Parasegetibacter sp. NRK P23: one gene and its partner. The protein of the gene in region 1 interacts with the protein of each later gene in a pairwise test. Links are inferred from orthologs where the notes say so. Each region holds a gene or a part of one and is shown in the gene's direction. Other genes may lie near its edges.

Region 1 (7,449 bases):
CGTATCATTCTTCTGCGCGTATGTATTGGCTTGAAGGAGCAGGAAAAAGAGGGGTAACAATACTTTCATCGGCTGAAAAGGTTTCCGGCAATTTGAGGAAAACAAGACAATAATATTGTTACCGTACTGTGAAAATCATTTCAATACCCGGTACACGGGGTATTGCAGGTGATCCGGTTCGTAATAGGGCGACAACTTATACACGAATTCCAGTTGTGCCGCGCCATTCTTAGCGAAGCTGGTATCCGTTCTTTTCTTCTCTTCCAATTGCGCCCGCGCAGCGGGATTGTTGCGCAGCCATTCTTCAGCGGTATCTTCAAAAACATAAGAGGAATAGCCTTCTTTCTGTCCGAGTATCGCATCAAAAAAGTTCCAGGCGAAATAAGAATCGGGCGCTTCAGGCTCCAGCACTTCCACGATAAACCGCCGTTTGGCATTTTGTGTGGGAATCATCCAGTCGCCTTTCCTGAAACGCTTTGTAACAACGGTTTTGGTAACCGAAACTTTTGAATGGAGGTAGTGCTTCTCGAAAGGGCGGTTCGGCGATTGGTAGTCCGCGATCCTGTACATCTCCACTTCAACGAGGGTATCATTGAGGATTGGACGCATCGGAACACCGTTCTTTTTAAGCAGTTCGGCCACGGCCCACCAGCCCTGGGGAAGGATATAAGCGTTTGGAACAGTTACAGCCTTATCGGTTTCATAATAATTATAGAAAGGCACCTGGAGTGTAAAGGGCCTGGCCCTGTCGTAGAATAGTCTTGGCAATCCTGAGATGGCACTTGGTTTGTAACCTGAGGCATACCCTTTGAAGGTAATTTGTGTCTGTTGCGTTCTGTTTAACTTCCAGGAAACGGGCAGTTGCATGGATTCGACCAGTTGTGCCCTCGCCTGCCTTTTCAGACTTTTAATGGCGGAAGCATGGCCCGAAGCGTAAGCGATAAAGCAATCCATCAGCGCTTCCGTGGCTTCCACCCTTTGCGGATACGGTTTCAGCATATGTGTTTCCGGCATAAAGCTGAAGCATTGGAACAGTGCGGCGTAGCCGGTGGAATACCGTGGACCGTCGTGGAATTCGGACCAGCCTTTCTCGGGGGTTTCACCGAAAAAGTTCACGTAAGGAACGAGGTCGAAACCTTTTTCCCGCATCATCGCATAGATGCCTGGTTCCATTTGTTGTTGCAGGAAATCCCCCATGGCGCCCCCCAGTTTGTTGTGCTGGGTGGAAATCAGGGTCATTACGTGTTGGTAATCCGCGCCATTGCTTACGTGGTTATCGATAAAAATATCCGGGTCCACGAGGTGGAATATTTCGGCGAAGGCGGTGGCGTTTTTAGAATCTGATTTAATGAAATCACGGTTCAGGTCGAGGTTCTGGGCATTGCCGCGGAAGCCGAAGCTGTCGGGACCATTCTGGTCTACGCGGTACCAGGGGCTTCGGTTCAGCAATCCCCCGATATTGTATACCGGTATAAAAGCGATGAGCACGTTTGAAGGAAGTTGTATTTTCCCGGAGATGAGTTTTTGCGCCAGCAGCATGCTTGCGTCAATACCATCCGGTTCGCCGGGATGAATGCCGTTGTTGACGAGAATTTTTACCCGGTTCTTTTTTTCGGCTGAAGTAAAACTAAAATCCTTATCAGGGGAAAAGATAGCGAGGTGCAGGGGTTCTCCGGCATCGGTCATACCCATTTTTTTCAGTTCCAGCCTGGGGGAAGCTTTGGCGGCACGTTCCCACCATTGGATCACTTCTTTATAATTACCCGTTTCCTTTCCATTGCTCAACTGGAACCTGGTTGGGGGCACCTGAGCGTTTGAAACATTTAATAAAAGCAGGAAGCAGAAACAGAGCAGGGAAAAGGGGCGCATAAAAACGGTTTGATGCACTAAAATAAAAAAAGGCGCCCAAAGGACGCCTTCTATATAGAAAGTTTGTTTTGCTGTTTACCTTATGCCAGGGCAGTGGTTCTTTTCACCAGCTTGCTCTTCAGGTTGGAAGCTTTATTCTTGTGAATAACGCCACGTTTTGCCAGCTTGTCGATCATAGAGATCACAGAGGGCAGTTTCTCACCTGCGGCAGCTTTATCTTCCAGCGCTTTCAGGTCACGGATAGCGTTACGGGTTGTTTTTCCGTAGTAACGGTTTCTATCTCTGCGTTTTTCGGCCTGACGCACATCTTTCTTGGTTGCCTTATGATTTGCCATAATTTTTTCGATTTCGGACGGCAAAGGTAGGCTTTTTATAAGAACAAACAAATTTTGTCAGACTTTTTTCAGAATCTTCCGAGAATACAAATTTCCCTTAAAACCATTGAATTCTCCTGTTAACCGTACCATATTTTCAACGATATTTGCCAAATTGCTCTATAGACATCATTCAATAACTATCGGCCAAATAATGATTCAATGAAGGATTTTTCTTATATCACGCATTCGCACCCGTCCTATATAGAAGGTTTGTACCAGGATTATGTGCAGGATCCCGCCGCAGTAGATCCCGATTTCCGGAAATTTTTCGAAGGTTTTGATTTTGCCGTTACCAACGGGCATGCCACAAACGGCAAACCTGCAACCGGAGCGGCAGACGCGGGCCAGCTTGCCAAAGAGTTTTCCGTATACCAACTCATCCAGGCCTACCGTAAAAAGGGACACCTGGTGGCCAAAACCAATCCCATCCGGGAAAGGAAGGACCGCCGGGCCAACCTCGACCTGAAATATTTCGGTTTGTCGGATGCTGACCTGAAAACATCCTTCGAAGCAGGTAAATTCATCGGCTTACCCAATGCCACACTCGCGCAGATCGTGGCGCACCTTCAAAAATGCTATTGCGCCTCCATGGGCGTGGAATACTCCGCATTGAACGACCACGCGCGCGTGGAATGGCTCGCAAAGGAAGTAGAACAAAACTTCCACCAGCCCATGCCGCTGGAAAAGAAAAAAAGAATCCTGGGGAAACTGAACGAAGGCGTGATGTTCGAGAAGTTTCTCCATACTAAATACATTGGCCAGAAACGCTTCTCCCTGGAAGGGGGCGAAGCCACCATCCCCGCGCTGGATGCCATTATTGACACCGCGGCAGAACTCAGCGTTCAGGAAGTGGTGATTGGTATGGCCCACAGGGGAAGGCTGAACGTACTCGCCAACACACTCGGCAAAACCTACGAGCAGATTTTCAGTGAATTTGAAGGCACCGCCATCCCGGATACCACCATGGGCAGCGGCGACGTGAAGTACCATCTCGGCTTCCGAAGTGAAGTGGAAACGGCGCACGGGAAAAAAGTAAACCTGCAACTCTGCCCCAACCCCTCCCACCTGGAAGCGGTTGACCCCGTGGTGATCGGTTTCGCGCGCAGCAAGGCCGACGTTATCTACGAAAGCGATTACGATAAAATATTGCCCATCCTCATCCACGGAGACGCCTCCCTCGCCGGACAGGGCATCGTTTACGAAGTGATCCAGATGAGTTTGCTGGAAGGTTATTATGTGGGGGGCACCATGCACCTGGTGATCAACAACCAGATCGGGTTCACCACCGATTTCGATGATGCCCGCTCCTCCGATTACTGTACTTCCGTGGCGGCCATGGTGCAGGCCCCCGTGTTGCACGTAAACGGCGACGATGCGGAAGCCGTGGTGAAAGCGGTGGAAATAGCCACCCGCTACCGCCAGGAATTCAATTCAGATGTGTTCATCGATATCCTTTGCTACCGCCGCCATGGCCACAACGAAGGCGATGATCCCAAATATACCCAGCCCCGCCTGTACAACCTGATCGACAAGCATCCCAACCCCCGCGAAGTATATTCGCAGCAACTGATCGCCTCCGGCGCAGTGGACGCAGAACTCGCGAAGGAAATGGAAAAGAAATTCTGGAGCGATCTCCAGGAAAGGCTGGACGAGATCAAACAAAACCCCCTCCCCTACAAATACCAGAAACCCGAAGAATGGTGGCAGGCGCTGAGAAAGGCTACAGAAGAAGATTTCCTGCAATCGCCAGAAACAGGTATTACGGAAGACCAGTTCAACACTGTTTTTAAAGCGATGATGGCTATCCCGGAAGGATTCAAGCCGCTCCGCAAAGTGGAGAAACTGATCCAGGACAAAGAAAAATTATTCAACGAGGAAGGCAAACTCGACTGGGCCACCGCTGAACTGATGGCTTACGGTAGTATTTTGCTGGAAGGTAAGGATGTGCGCATGAGTGGGCAGGATGTCCGCCGCGGCACCTTCTCCCACCGTCATGCCGTACTCCGCGACGAAGAAACAGATGCCGCTTACAACAGGTTGAGCCGCATTCCCGGCGCCGAGGGTCAGTACAGAATCTTCAACTCCTTCCTCAGCGAATTCGGCGTACTCGGTTTTGAATACGGGTACTCTATGGCTAACCCGAACACACTCGTGCTCTGGGAAGCACAGTTCGGTGATTTCATGAACACCGCGCAGTGTATGATTGACCAGTTCATCACTTCCGCAGAACAGAAATGGCGCATGATGAGCGGACTCGTCATGCTGCTCCCCCACGGATACGAAGGACAGGGACCAGAACACAGTTCCGCCCGCATGGAAAGATTCCTGCAGTCTGCCGCTGAACTGAATATTGTTGTTACCAACATCACCACGGCGGCCAACTTCTTCCATTCGCTGCGCCGTCAGCTGGCCTGGCAGTTCCGTAAACCGCTGGTCAATTTCGCGCCCAAAGCGAACCTGCGTTTGCCGGCTACCTATTCTGAAAAATCGGCTTTCCTGTCCGGGAAATTCCAGGAAGTGCTCGACGATACCTTCGTTGAAAAAGCGGACGAGGTGAAGAAAGTATTGTTCTGCTCCGGCAAAATCTATTATGACCTCGCCGACAGGCAACAGAAAACGGGAAGGAAAGACGTGGCCATCGTACGCGTGGAACAACTGTACCCGCTGCCCGCCAACCAACTGGAAGCATTGTATAAGAAATACAACAAAGCTACCTGGTTCTGGGTACAGGAAGAACCGCTTAACATGGGCGCCGCCTCCTTCCTGCAAATGAACCTGAAAACACTGAACTACGGTGTGATCAGCCGCCAGGCCAGCGCCGCTACCGCTACCGGTTATGCGAAAGTGCACGCACAGGAACAAACTGAAATCATAGATACCGCGTTTTCAATCTAAACTAATCAGAAACCCGCATTATGATCGATATCAAAGTACCAACAGTAGGAGAATCCATCAGTGAAGTAACACTGGTGAAATGGTTAAAGAAAGAAGGAGAATACGTTCAGCGCGATGAAGTGATCGCAGAATTGGAAAGTGAGAAGGCTACTTTTGAATTGAACGCTGAAAAAGCAGGTATACTGCACACCAAAGCAAACGAAGGTGACACGATTAATATCGGCGACATCGTAGCATCTATTGATGATACCGCCGCCGCGCCATCCGGAAGCGCTCCCGCCGTGGAAGCGCCGAAAGAAGAAGCGAAACCTGACGCCACAGCGCGTGAGAACGAAAAATCCACGCCCGACGCTGTTGCCACAGGCAAGGGTGTGATTGAAATGAAAGTGCCCACCATCGGAGAATCCATCAACGAGGTCACCCTTGTAAAATGGTTGAAAAAAGATGGCGACCTCGTTCAACGCGACGAGATCATCTGTGAAATGGAAAGCGAAAAAGCCACTTTCGAACTGAACGCGGAAGAAGCTGGCAAGCTGATACAGGTAGCAAAAGAAGGCGATGTACTGAAAATAGGTGATCACGTGGCTTCTATCGATTCCGATGTGGCCGTGCCCGCCGCAGGCGCTTCGAAGCCCGCCCCCGCACCTGAAAAGAAAGAAGCCGCTCCCGCTGCCCCTGCTGCCCCATCTTCGGATGTAAAAGCGACCCCGGTAGCCGCCGCCATCATCGCCGACAAAAAAGTAGACCCCAAACAAGTGCAGGCCTCCGGAAGCGGTGGTAAAATCCTGAAACAGGACGTACTGGAAGCCCTCCAGAACCCGGGCCGCAAGCCCGGCGCCGCCATGTTCACCCGCGACGATAAGCGCGAGAAAATGAGCAATCTCCGCAAAACAGTTTCCCGCCGCCTCGTGGAAGCCAAAAATACCACCGCTATGCTCACCACTTTCAACGAAGTGGACATGGGTAAAATCATGGAACTGCGCGGTAAATACAAAGACAAATTCAAAGAAACGCACCAGGTCAACCTGGGCTTCATGAGCTTCTTCACCAAAGCCGTTACCTACGCACTGCAGGAATGGCCGGCCGTGAACGCATACATCGACGGAGACGAAATCATCTACCACCAATATTGTGACATCTCCATCGCCGTATCTGCCCCGAAAGGCCTGGTGGTACCGGTGATCCGCAACGCGGAAAGCCTCAGCATGGCCGAAATCGAGAAAAAAGTAGTGGAACTTGCCACCAAAGCACGCGACAACAAACTCACCATGGAGGAAATGCAGGGTGGTACGTTCACCATCACCAATGGTGGTGTATTCGGCTCGCTGATGTCTACCCCCATCATTAATATCCCGCAGTCCGCTATCCTGGGCATGCACAAAATACAGGAACGTCCGATGGCCGTGAACGGCCAGGTGGTGATCCGTCCGATGATGTACCTCGCACTGAGTTACGACCACAGGATCATTGATGGAAGGGAATCCGTTTCTTTCCTGGTAAGGGTGAAAGAATTGCTGGAGAATCCGGAGTTGCTGTTGTTCGGGAAAGATCCATTGAGGACGTTATTGGAGTTGTAGGAAAGATTTTCACGCAACGACGCAAAGGAGCAAGGACGCAAAGCATTGTTTGTGTTTAGCAGGTTGTGGGGATTAAGCTGTAGCGTATTTTTCATTTCTCGCAACTACGCTACGACGCAACGTTGGACCATGATTTACCAGGCTTATTATAAATACAAAGTGGATGCCTTAGTTGGGCATCCACTTTGTATTTATAAGATAATCTTTAAAAGAAAAGCCAAAGACTCAACGTATCTTCAAGCAATCAAGGCCGTAGCGCCGTTGCGAGAAATTAAAAAAACTACCCAAAAGAAACTCCAGCCAACCAACTAAGGCCTTGCGTCCTTGCCCCTTCGCGCTGCGCAGTGCAAAGCACAAAGCAGTTGCGTGAAAAAACTCTCCCCAGCACCTTACGTGAAACTACCGCATCACCCCCACCCGCAACGCCCTCAGCCCCGAAACACCCTGCAAATCCTCCACCTCAAAGCACTCCACTTCAGCTTCCACATAACCTTTTTCGTGCAACCGTACCAGGTACTTCCTGTATTCCGTTTCTTCCGCATCATCTGAATACACAATGGTTATTTTTCCCGCCTGCGTAATGCGTTCACCGCTTTTTTTTGCATGCGCCTTATCTATTCTTTTCTTCACGATTTCGAAGCGCGCGTTGTAGCTACCGTCTACATCAAAGCGTTTTTCGTCCATACGGAAGCGGATGGAAATAGTGGCATTGTATACAAGCACCAGCGTGG
Region 2 (7,110 bases), 590 kb from region 1 along the record:
GCTTTGTCTTTTTGAATCGGCCCCTCCACAGAAATGCGCGAAGCAATGAGCCCCACGCCGCCCCGGGCTTCCCATTCATTCATATTACCATCTTTCATGGCCACATCCAGTACCGAAGACAACCTTCCTCCGTATTGAGGTGGCATTCCTCCTTTGATGAGCGAGGTATTTTTGATAGCGTCGGAATTAAAAATGGAGAAAAACCCGAATAAGTGGCCGGTGTTGTACACTACGGCGTCGTCCAGCATAATCAGGTTCTGGTCGGGGCCACCACCGCGCACGTAAAAACCGGCATTGCCTTCCCCCGCATTGCGCACGCCGGGCAGCAGTTGAATTGTTTTAAGAATATCCACTTCCCCGAAAAGCACGGGCAGCGATTTCACCTGGTTCATAGACAGGCTTATCTTACCCATCTGCGCGTCCTTCAGGTTGTTGTCCCTTTTCCTGGCGGTGACTACCACTTCATTGGCGGCCGCGGTGCGTGGGGTGAGCAGCAAATCAGTTCGCGTGTCCGCGTCCAGTTTAATACTTTTACCCAGCACTTCGTACCCTACAAAAGAAACGTATAACTCATATTCCCCGGCTGGCAAAGTAATAGAATAGAAGCCGTATTGATTGGCCAGTACAGCCCGTCCGCTTCCGTTCACGGCAATCGTGGCGCCGATAAGTGTTTCGCCAGACAGGGCATCTTTTACATACCCGCTGATGGTAAATTTATCTTGAGCTGAAAGCTGATGGGTGAAAAGAAAAAGAAAAACGCTGAGTAAAGTTCCTTTCATGCTGGGAATAACAAGTTTTTCCGGGAAAGGTTGGGGGTTCCCGGAAGAACGGGGGGGGTACCCGGTGTTTATCCCCGCGGGTATCCCGTGATTTCACTGATGCAGGGCGGAAATTCTTAATAAGTAAGTGTTTACGGGCATCGTGGAGGAATGGCTGGTGGAGGAGGGTTGGAAACCGGTGCCACCGACGTTGTTTTCCGGGAGACGAGACAGTGTTACGGCCCGGAGTTGCCCGGTGAAAACACCACATAAAAAATCCCCCGGAAGTATTTAACCGCCGGGGGATTTTTTATATGTCATTTTACTGGCATAAGCCAATCGCTAGAAGTTGAGCGAATCTTTCACCTCGCCGCAAACCAGCATTTTCTTCCCGAAATACGGATTCTTGATATCGCTGGAGTTGCTCAGCCAGTAAGCGCCCTGGTTATCGAAGGCCATCGGGCAATATTGGTGGTACACCACCTGCTCATCGTATTGAACTGTTCTTACCAGGTCGTACATCGCGTCGGATACCATCTGGAACTCTTTTCTTTTTGCTTCGAGATCGGATTCGGAACGTAGTGTTTTAGAGAGATCACTGAGTGTTTTGGTATAATCGGCGGCAGTGGCGGCGATGGCGCCGGTGCTGTCGTTGGAGATTTCGTTCAGTTTTACGCTATCGGCGGCGGCGCCCATTTTCGCGGCGGCAAGGTTGGCTTTTGCGGTATCGCTGGCCACCAGTGCATCTTTCAGTTCATAGTATCCACCCAGCAAAGCGGAAAAAGAGGAATTGAAGGCGGCGGTATGTTTACTCACTTTCGGTGGAGCGGGTTCGGCATTTTCAGGCGCTTTGGTATCGGAAGAACTACAGGCCGCCAGAAAAGCAGCAGCGGCAATGGCCAGGCAAAAGAATTGCTTCATGAGCGAAAGTTTTTTTACAAATGTAAGGCTTACCGCCCTAAACATGTAATACCTTTGCGGGGCGGCAGAAAAAACGCCGGAAGATAATGCTGATTGGATTACAGGATGTTACGTTCGAATTCGGGGCCAGAACCATTGTACGCGATGCCACCTGGCACCTGAACCCGGGAGAAAGAATAGGCCTCATAGGCTACAACGGTACGGGAAAAAGTACCCTGCTGAAAGTACTGGTGGGGGAATATACGCCCAGTGCCGGTTCAGTCGTGAAAAGTAAAGAAACCACTATTGGCTACCTGCACCAGGACCTGCTGAGCTTTGATACGAACAACAACATCACCCAGGTGGCCATGGAAGCCTTCGAAAAAGTGATGGCCCTTCAGAAAGAACAACACGAACTCGAAAAGCTGCTCGAAGCCAAAGAAGACGAAAAACTGCTGAACAGGTACATGGATGTGCTCCATGAGATCGATCTGCTCGATGGCTACAATGTGCAACACAAAGCAGAAGAGGTTTTACACGGACTCGGTTTCAGCGATACCGACCTCGTTCGCCCCTATAAAGAATTCAGCGGTGGCTGGAGAATGCGCGTACTGCTCGCTAAAATGATCCTGCAACAACCCGATGTGCTGCTGCTGGACGAACCAACCAACCACCTTGACCTCCCTTCTATCGAATGGCTGGAGAAATACCTGCTTAATTATAAGGGCAGCGTGGTAATTGTGAGCCACGACAAGTTCTTCCTCGACAAAATGGTGAATAAAATCGTGGAACTCTACCAGCAGGAGCTTCACATATACGTAGGCAACTACTCTTACTATGAAACCGAAAAGGAAGTAAGGGTGGAAATGCAGAAACGCGCTTACGAGAACCAGCAGGATTTTATCCGCCAGCAGGAACGCTTTATTGAGCGCTTCAAGGCCAAAGCTTCTAAAGCCGCTCAGGCACAGAGTGTGCAAAAACGATTGGATAAGATAGACCGGATCGAAGATGTGGAAATTGAGCGCCCGAACATGCGCATCAACTTCTCGGTGGGCAAAGAGCCCGGCAAAATCATTTGTACGCTGAAAAATGTGTCGAAATCTTTCGGAGACCTGCAGATTCTGAAGAATGCCTCCGGCGAAATTGAACGCGGCGATAAGATCGCGCTGATCGGTGCGAACGGTAAAGGTAAATCCACACTCCTCCGTATTGTGGCCGGTACCGAACCCATTGAAGGGGAAAGAATATGGGGGCATAACGTGGCGGAAAGTTTCTATGCACAGCACCAGTTGGAATCACTCGGACTGAACAATACGCTGATCGAAGAGATGAACAGTTCCCGCGCGGGGAAAACGGAACTGGAATACAGAAGTCTTTTGGGCGCGTTCCTTTTCGGCGGCGACGACGTGGATAAACGCATCAAGATACTAAGCGGTGGGGAAAAAGCACGTGTGGCTCTGGCAAAAGTTATTGTGAGCAAGGCCAACTTCCTCATGCTCGATGAACCGACCAACCACCTTGATATCCATTCCGTGGAACTCCTGGTGGAAGCGCTGAACAAGTATGAAGGGAGCATCATCCTGGTGAGCCACGACCGCTACTTCATTTCCAAAGCCGCCAACAAGATATGGGAGATCGTGGATGGTAAAATCAAAGAATTCAAGGGCACCTACCACGAATGGGTGGAATGGAAGGAGAGAATGGCCGCCCGTGCGATAGAAGAAGCGCCTAAAAAAGAGGAGAAAGAAAAAGAAAAGTCGAAGCCCGCCCCTGTGGCGCCACAACCGCAAGCAAAGCAAGGGAACGCCCCCATCAACAAGGAGCTTCAAAAATTACAAAAGACTTTCCAGCAACTGGAAGAAAAAATAGCCGCTAAAAAGGCGGAAAAAGAAAAACTGGAAGCCGCGCTGGGCAACCCGGATACTTATTCAGACCCGAAGAAATTCCAGGACACGGAGAAATCCTACAAAGCCGTGGGTGCTGAACTGGAACAGATGAATGTGCAGTACGAGGAGCTTTTTGAACAGATTATGGCGCTGGATCGTTAACTGCCACTACGTGCGCCTTCACAAAATCGGTGACCAGGTAGGAGATCAACTTACCGGTGGTATCGCTGCGGCGCCCATCGGCAAGTTGTTGCGCACCCTCACATATGTGGAGATAAGCCACATTATTTTCTGAAGCTGTGTAATAAACGTATTGCCGTGCATTGATCGCTGAAATACCAACAGGCGTTTCGGCACTGCTGAGTACACCCTGGATGGCATCAAGGTCCAGTTCGATACCGGTGTAACCATCTTTGGTGAAGTCTGCCGCATGGGCCACGGCCTGCATAAAACTGCGCCTTTCGTACAGGAAAATATCTTCCCAGGTAATGTAATCGGTAAACGGATTCTCGGCCATGTCCGTCAATACGTTCTGCGGAACGTAATTTTCATGTATGCCCACCACACAATACTGGTGCAGGAACCCATCCTCATCGGCATACCGGAAACCGTTACCGCTGTGTCGCCCTTCCAATGGACGGTAATCAGTATGGGCATCCAGGTTCACCGCGTTGATCTGGGCAAGTGGAATGATGCCCGCTTTGGTTAATCCCTTTGCCACGCCTTTAATCAGGGGATACGCATTGTTGTGCCCCCCACCTATCACCACCGGGATTTTGTTCGCAGCGGCAATCACCTTCACCAGTGATTCCACTTCCTCATCAATGGCGTGCACCGCGTGCCGGTAGGCATCCACCCGTTCTTCTTCGTTGCTGGCATTGTTCTCGATCAGGTATTTCAGGTCCCCGAAATCGAAATGCCCCAACACCATCATTTCTTCGCCGGAAAAATAATCGTTGCTTTGGATGTTCAGGAAAGCGGAAAGAAAAGGCAACCATACACTATCGGCCCCGCCATTGCCAAAATTCCCTTTCACCCCAATATCTTCCGGAATACCGATAAGGATATACTTCGCGGGCGAATGGCGCAGCGATTCTTCCCATTCATCACTGTTGGAAAGGGTGGCGAGCCTTTCTCCCAATTTGGTTTCGAAACGTCGGAGGCGGGTAAGAAACAGCAGGTCTTCCCTGTTGTAAAAGCGGAAATGTTGCATGGCAGTCAATTGTAAAATGAATGTAAGCTATTCCCCTGAAATAGCGAGCGGGGAATACCATTTTCCATTCAACATTACACGGGAGATCAGGTTGGAACCGAAGGCGTAAGGGAGGTAGGCCAGCGATGAAAGCGGTTTGGTGAAGAAAAAATTCGCCAGCTTTCCTTCCGCGATGGAACCCACTTCGTTTTCCAGTTCCATGGCGAACGCCGCATTCGTAGTGGCGGCATGCAACGCTTCTTCCGGAAACATTTTCATTTGTATGCACGACATGGAAACCACCGTATTCATATTTCCGGAAGGAGAGGAACCGGGATTGAAATCAGAGGCGAGGGCAATGGCGCAACCCGCGTCCAATAATGTTCTTGCGGGCTGAAAATCCATCCGCAGGAAATACGCGGCCGTGGGAAGTAAGGTGCCGATTGTAGTTGAAGCGGCCAGCGCGTTGATGGCTGCTCTATCCATCACTTCCAAATGGTCCACGCTCACGGCGCCATTTGCCACCGCGGTTTCTACGGCCCCGGAGGCGGAAAGCTGGTTCGCATGAATGCGCGCTTTCAGGCCGAACGCCGCTCCTTTTTTGATGAGCCGCGCCGTTTCTTCGTTTGAAAAGAAACCCTTTTCGCAAAAAACATCTATATAATCCGCCAATCCTTCGTTAGCTATGGCCGGAAGCATTTCTTCTTCTATCAGTTTAAGGTAGCCTTCTTTATCCTCTTTGAACATTTCAGGAAGCGCGTGCGCCCCTAAAAAGGTGGCTTTAACGGGAATAGGAATATTCTGTTTCAGCCGTTTCACCACGCGCAACATCTTCAGTTCCGAATCCGTTGTTAAACCGTATCCGCTTTTTATTTCGATGGCACCCGTTCCCAGCAACAACAATTCTTTCAAACGTTGCGCGGCTACCTCGTAAAGTTCCTCTTCCGGCATCGCCCGGAGTTTCCGCGCTGAATTTAATATGCCCCCACCCGCGGCAGCGATCTCCGCATATGACTTCCCTCCTATCTTCATCACAAACTCCTCTTCCCTGCTGGCCGCGAACACAAGATGGGTATGGCTATCGCACCAGGAGGGAAAACACCATTCGCCCTGCGCGTCCCAGACTTCTTCATCGGTGTTCGAAGTATCAATTGTATCCATGGCGCCGAAACCCAATATGCGGCCCTCATGTACCCGAACCCATGCATTGGGGATACATGCCATAGCTTTCATGGCGGCTCCGCGAAGGGGATGTTGGTGGTGCCCTGTATTAACGAGCATACCGAGGTTAGTAATGAGCATGTCCAAAGGTAGGACTGTTTTTTATTCTGCGCATGAAGGGCTCTTCATAACTCACACCAAGTGGCAACTCGCTTGTCCCGATCTTTAAAGACCTGTTCCTGATGGCGCTGATCTGATTAAGTGCCACCACATAAGAACGGTGGATGCGCATAAAACCTTCAGGAAGCATTGTCATCAACGCTTTCAGGGTGATGCGCACCAACAGGGGGCGACCTTCCTTCAAATGCAATTTCATGTAGTTATCGGCGCATTCAATGTAGAGAATATCCGCCGGATCAATTTTCACCAGACTGTAATTCACCCGGAGAAACAGTGGCGCGCCAGCTACGTTGGATTGAATCATATTCATACTACCCGGTTTTGTTTCACTGAAATTACCAAGTGAGAAAATCGAATGAAAACGTTTATGGACAGAACCGGGAAATGCGCCGATGAATTGAAGTTTAAACACGGGTTTTAACGAAAATTAACATTTCAGCATTTTCTGGATACGTTTTATGCTATCCCGCACTTATCACTTTGGCCTTTCCTTTTTTGAAGGAATTGTATCTCCCATCCAGCTCGGTTGCATTTTTTCATCATACACCAAAACGGTCTCCCATGCCCTTGTTAATCTCTTCCAAATACAGTCTTTTCACCACTAAGTACGGCGTTTAAATACCGTCTCCACAATAATAGTTTCCCCCTTTCTTTATAAAAGAAAACGTTGCGCATGTAAAGAGTTCTACGCTGGAAAAACCACAGGCATGAATAAACTACTATTGAAGGCACTACCGGCTACAGCGCTCGTTTTAATTTGTTGCAATGAAACTTCCGCCCAGATTGATCCCTGGAAATATGAACTCGGGATTCACGCTGGAACATTTATTTACCAGGGCGACCTTACACCCGACAAAATCGGTTCCTACAAAACCATGAAACCCGTAGCGGGAATTTCAGTGGCCCGTCTTTTAACCCGTTCCTTCTCAGTGAAAATAAGTTTGCTCAGGGGTAATTTACACGGGAACGAAGCACGCTATGCCGATCCCGAATGGAGAAGATGGCGAAACTTTCAGTTCACCAACAAGATCAC

The links. The genes of interacting proteins can lie anywhere in the genome.
Region 2: the proteins of M4J38_RS11485 (region 1) and M4J38_RS09005 interact in binary tests that used the Escherichia coli proteins (3 or more experiments, as listed by UniProt). The link is inferred for Parasegetibacter sp. NRK P23 from one-to-one orthologs.

The regions. Positions count from the first base shown.
Region 1 is NZ_JAMDLG010000001.1:2,801,850-2,809,298, forward strand. What follows is about bases 2,084-5,341. They hold M4J38_RS11485 (2-oxoglutarate dehydrogenase E1 component), read left to right. Parts: upstream 2,084-2,405; coding sequence 2,406-5,141; downstream 5,142-5,341. Other genes in these bases: rpsT (30S ribosomal protein S20), read right to left, coding at 2,084-2,204; odhB (2-oxoglutarate dehydrogenase complex dihydrolipoyllysine-residue succinyltransferase), read left to right, coding at 5,162-5,341. Outside these bases: M4J38_RS11470 (energy transducer TonB), read right to left, coding at 1-69; M4J38_RS11475 (M14 family metallopeptidase), read right to left, coding at 136-1,869; more of rpsT, read right to left, coding at 1,950-2,083; more of odhB, read left to right, coding at 5,342-6,718; M4J38_RS11495 (GAF domain-containing protein), read right to left, coding at 7,118-7,449. UniProt on the Escherichia coli protein: E1 component of the 2-oxoglutarate dehydrogenase (OGDH) complex which catalyzes the decarboxylation of 2-oxoglutarate, the first step in the conversion of 2-oxoglutarate to succinyl-CoA and CO(2).
Region 2 is NZ_JAMDLG010000001.1:2,207,826-2,214,935, forward strand. Bases 1,317-4,235 are described here. They hold M4J38_RS09005 (ABC-F family ATP-binding cassette domain-containing protein), read left to right. Parts: upstream 1,317-1,765; coding sequence 1,766-3,706; downstream 3,707-4,235. Other genes in these bases: M4J38_RS09000 (DUF3347 domain-containing protein), read right to left, coding at 1,317-1,679; M4J38_RS09010 (formimidoylglutamase), read right to left, coding at 3,687-4,235. Outside these bases: M4J38_RS08995 (TonB-dependent receptor), read right to left, coding at 1-779; more of M4J38_RS09000, read right to left, coding at 1,101-1,316; more of M4J38_RS09010, read right to left, coding at 4,236-4,757; hutI (imidazolonepropionase), read right to left, coding at 4,785-6,038; M4J38_RS09020 (LytTR family DNA-binding domain-containing protein), read right to left, coding at 6,025-6,387; M4J38_RS09025 (DUF6089 family protein), read left to right, coding at 6,785-7,110. UniProt on the Escherichia coli protein: Genetic data indicate it may be involved in ribosome assembly or function.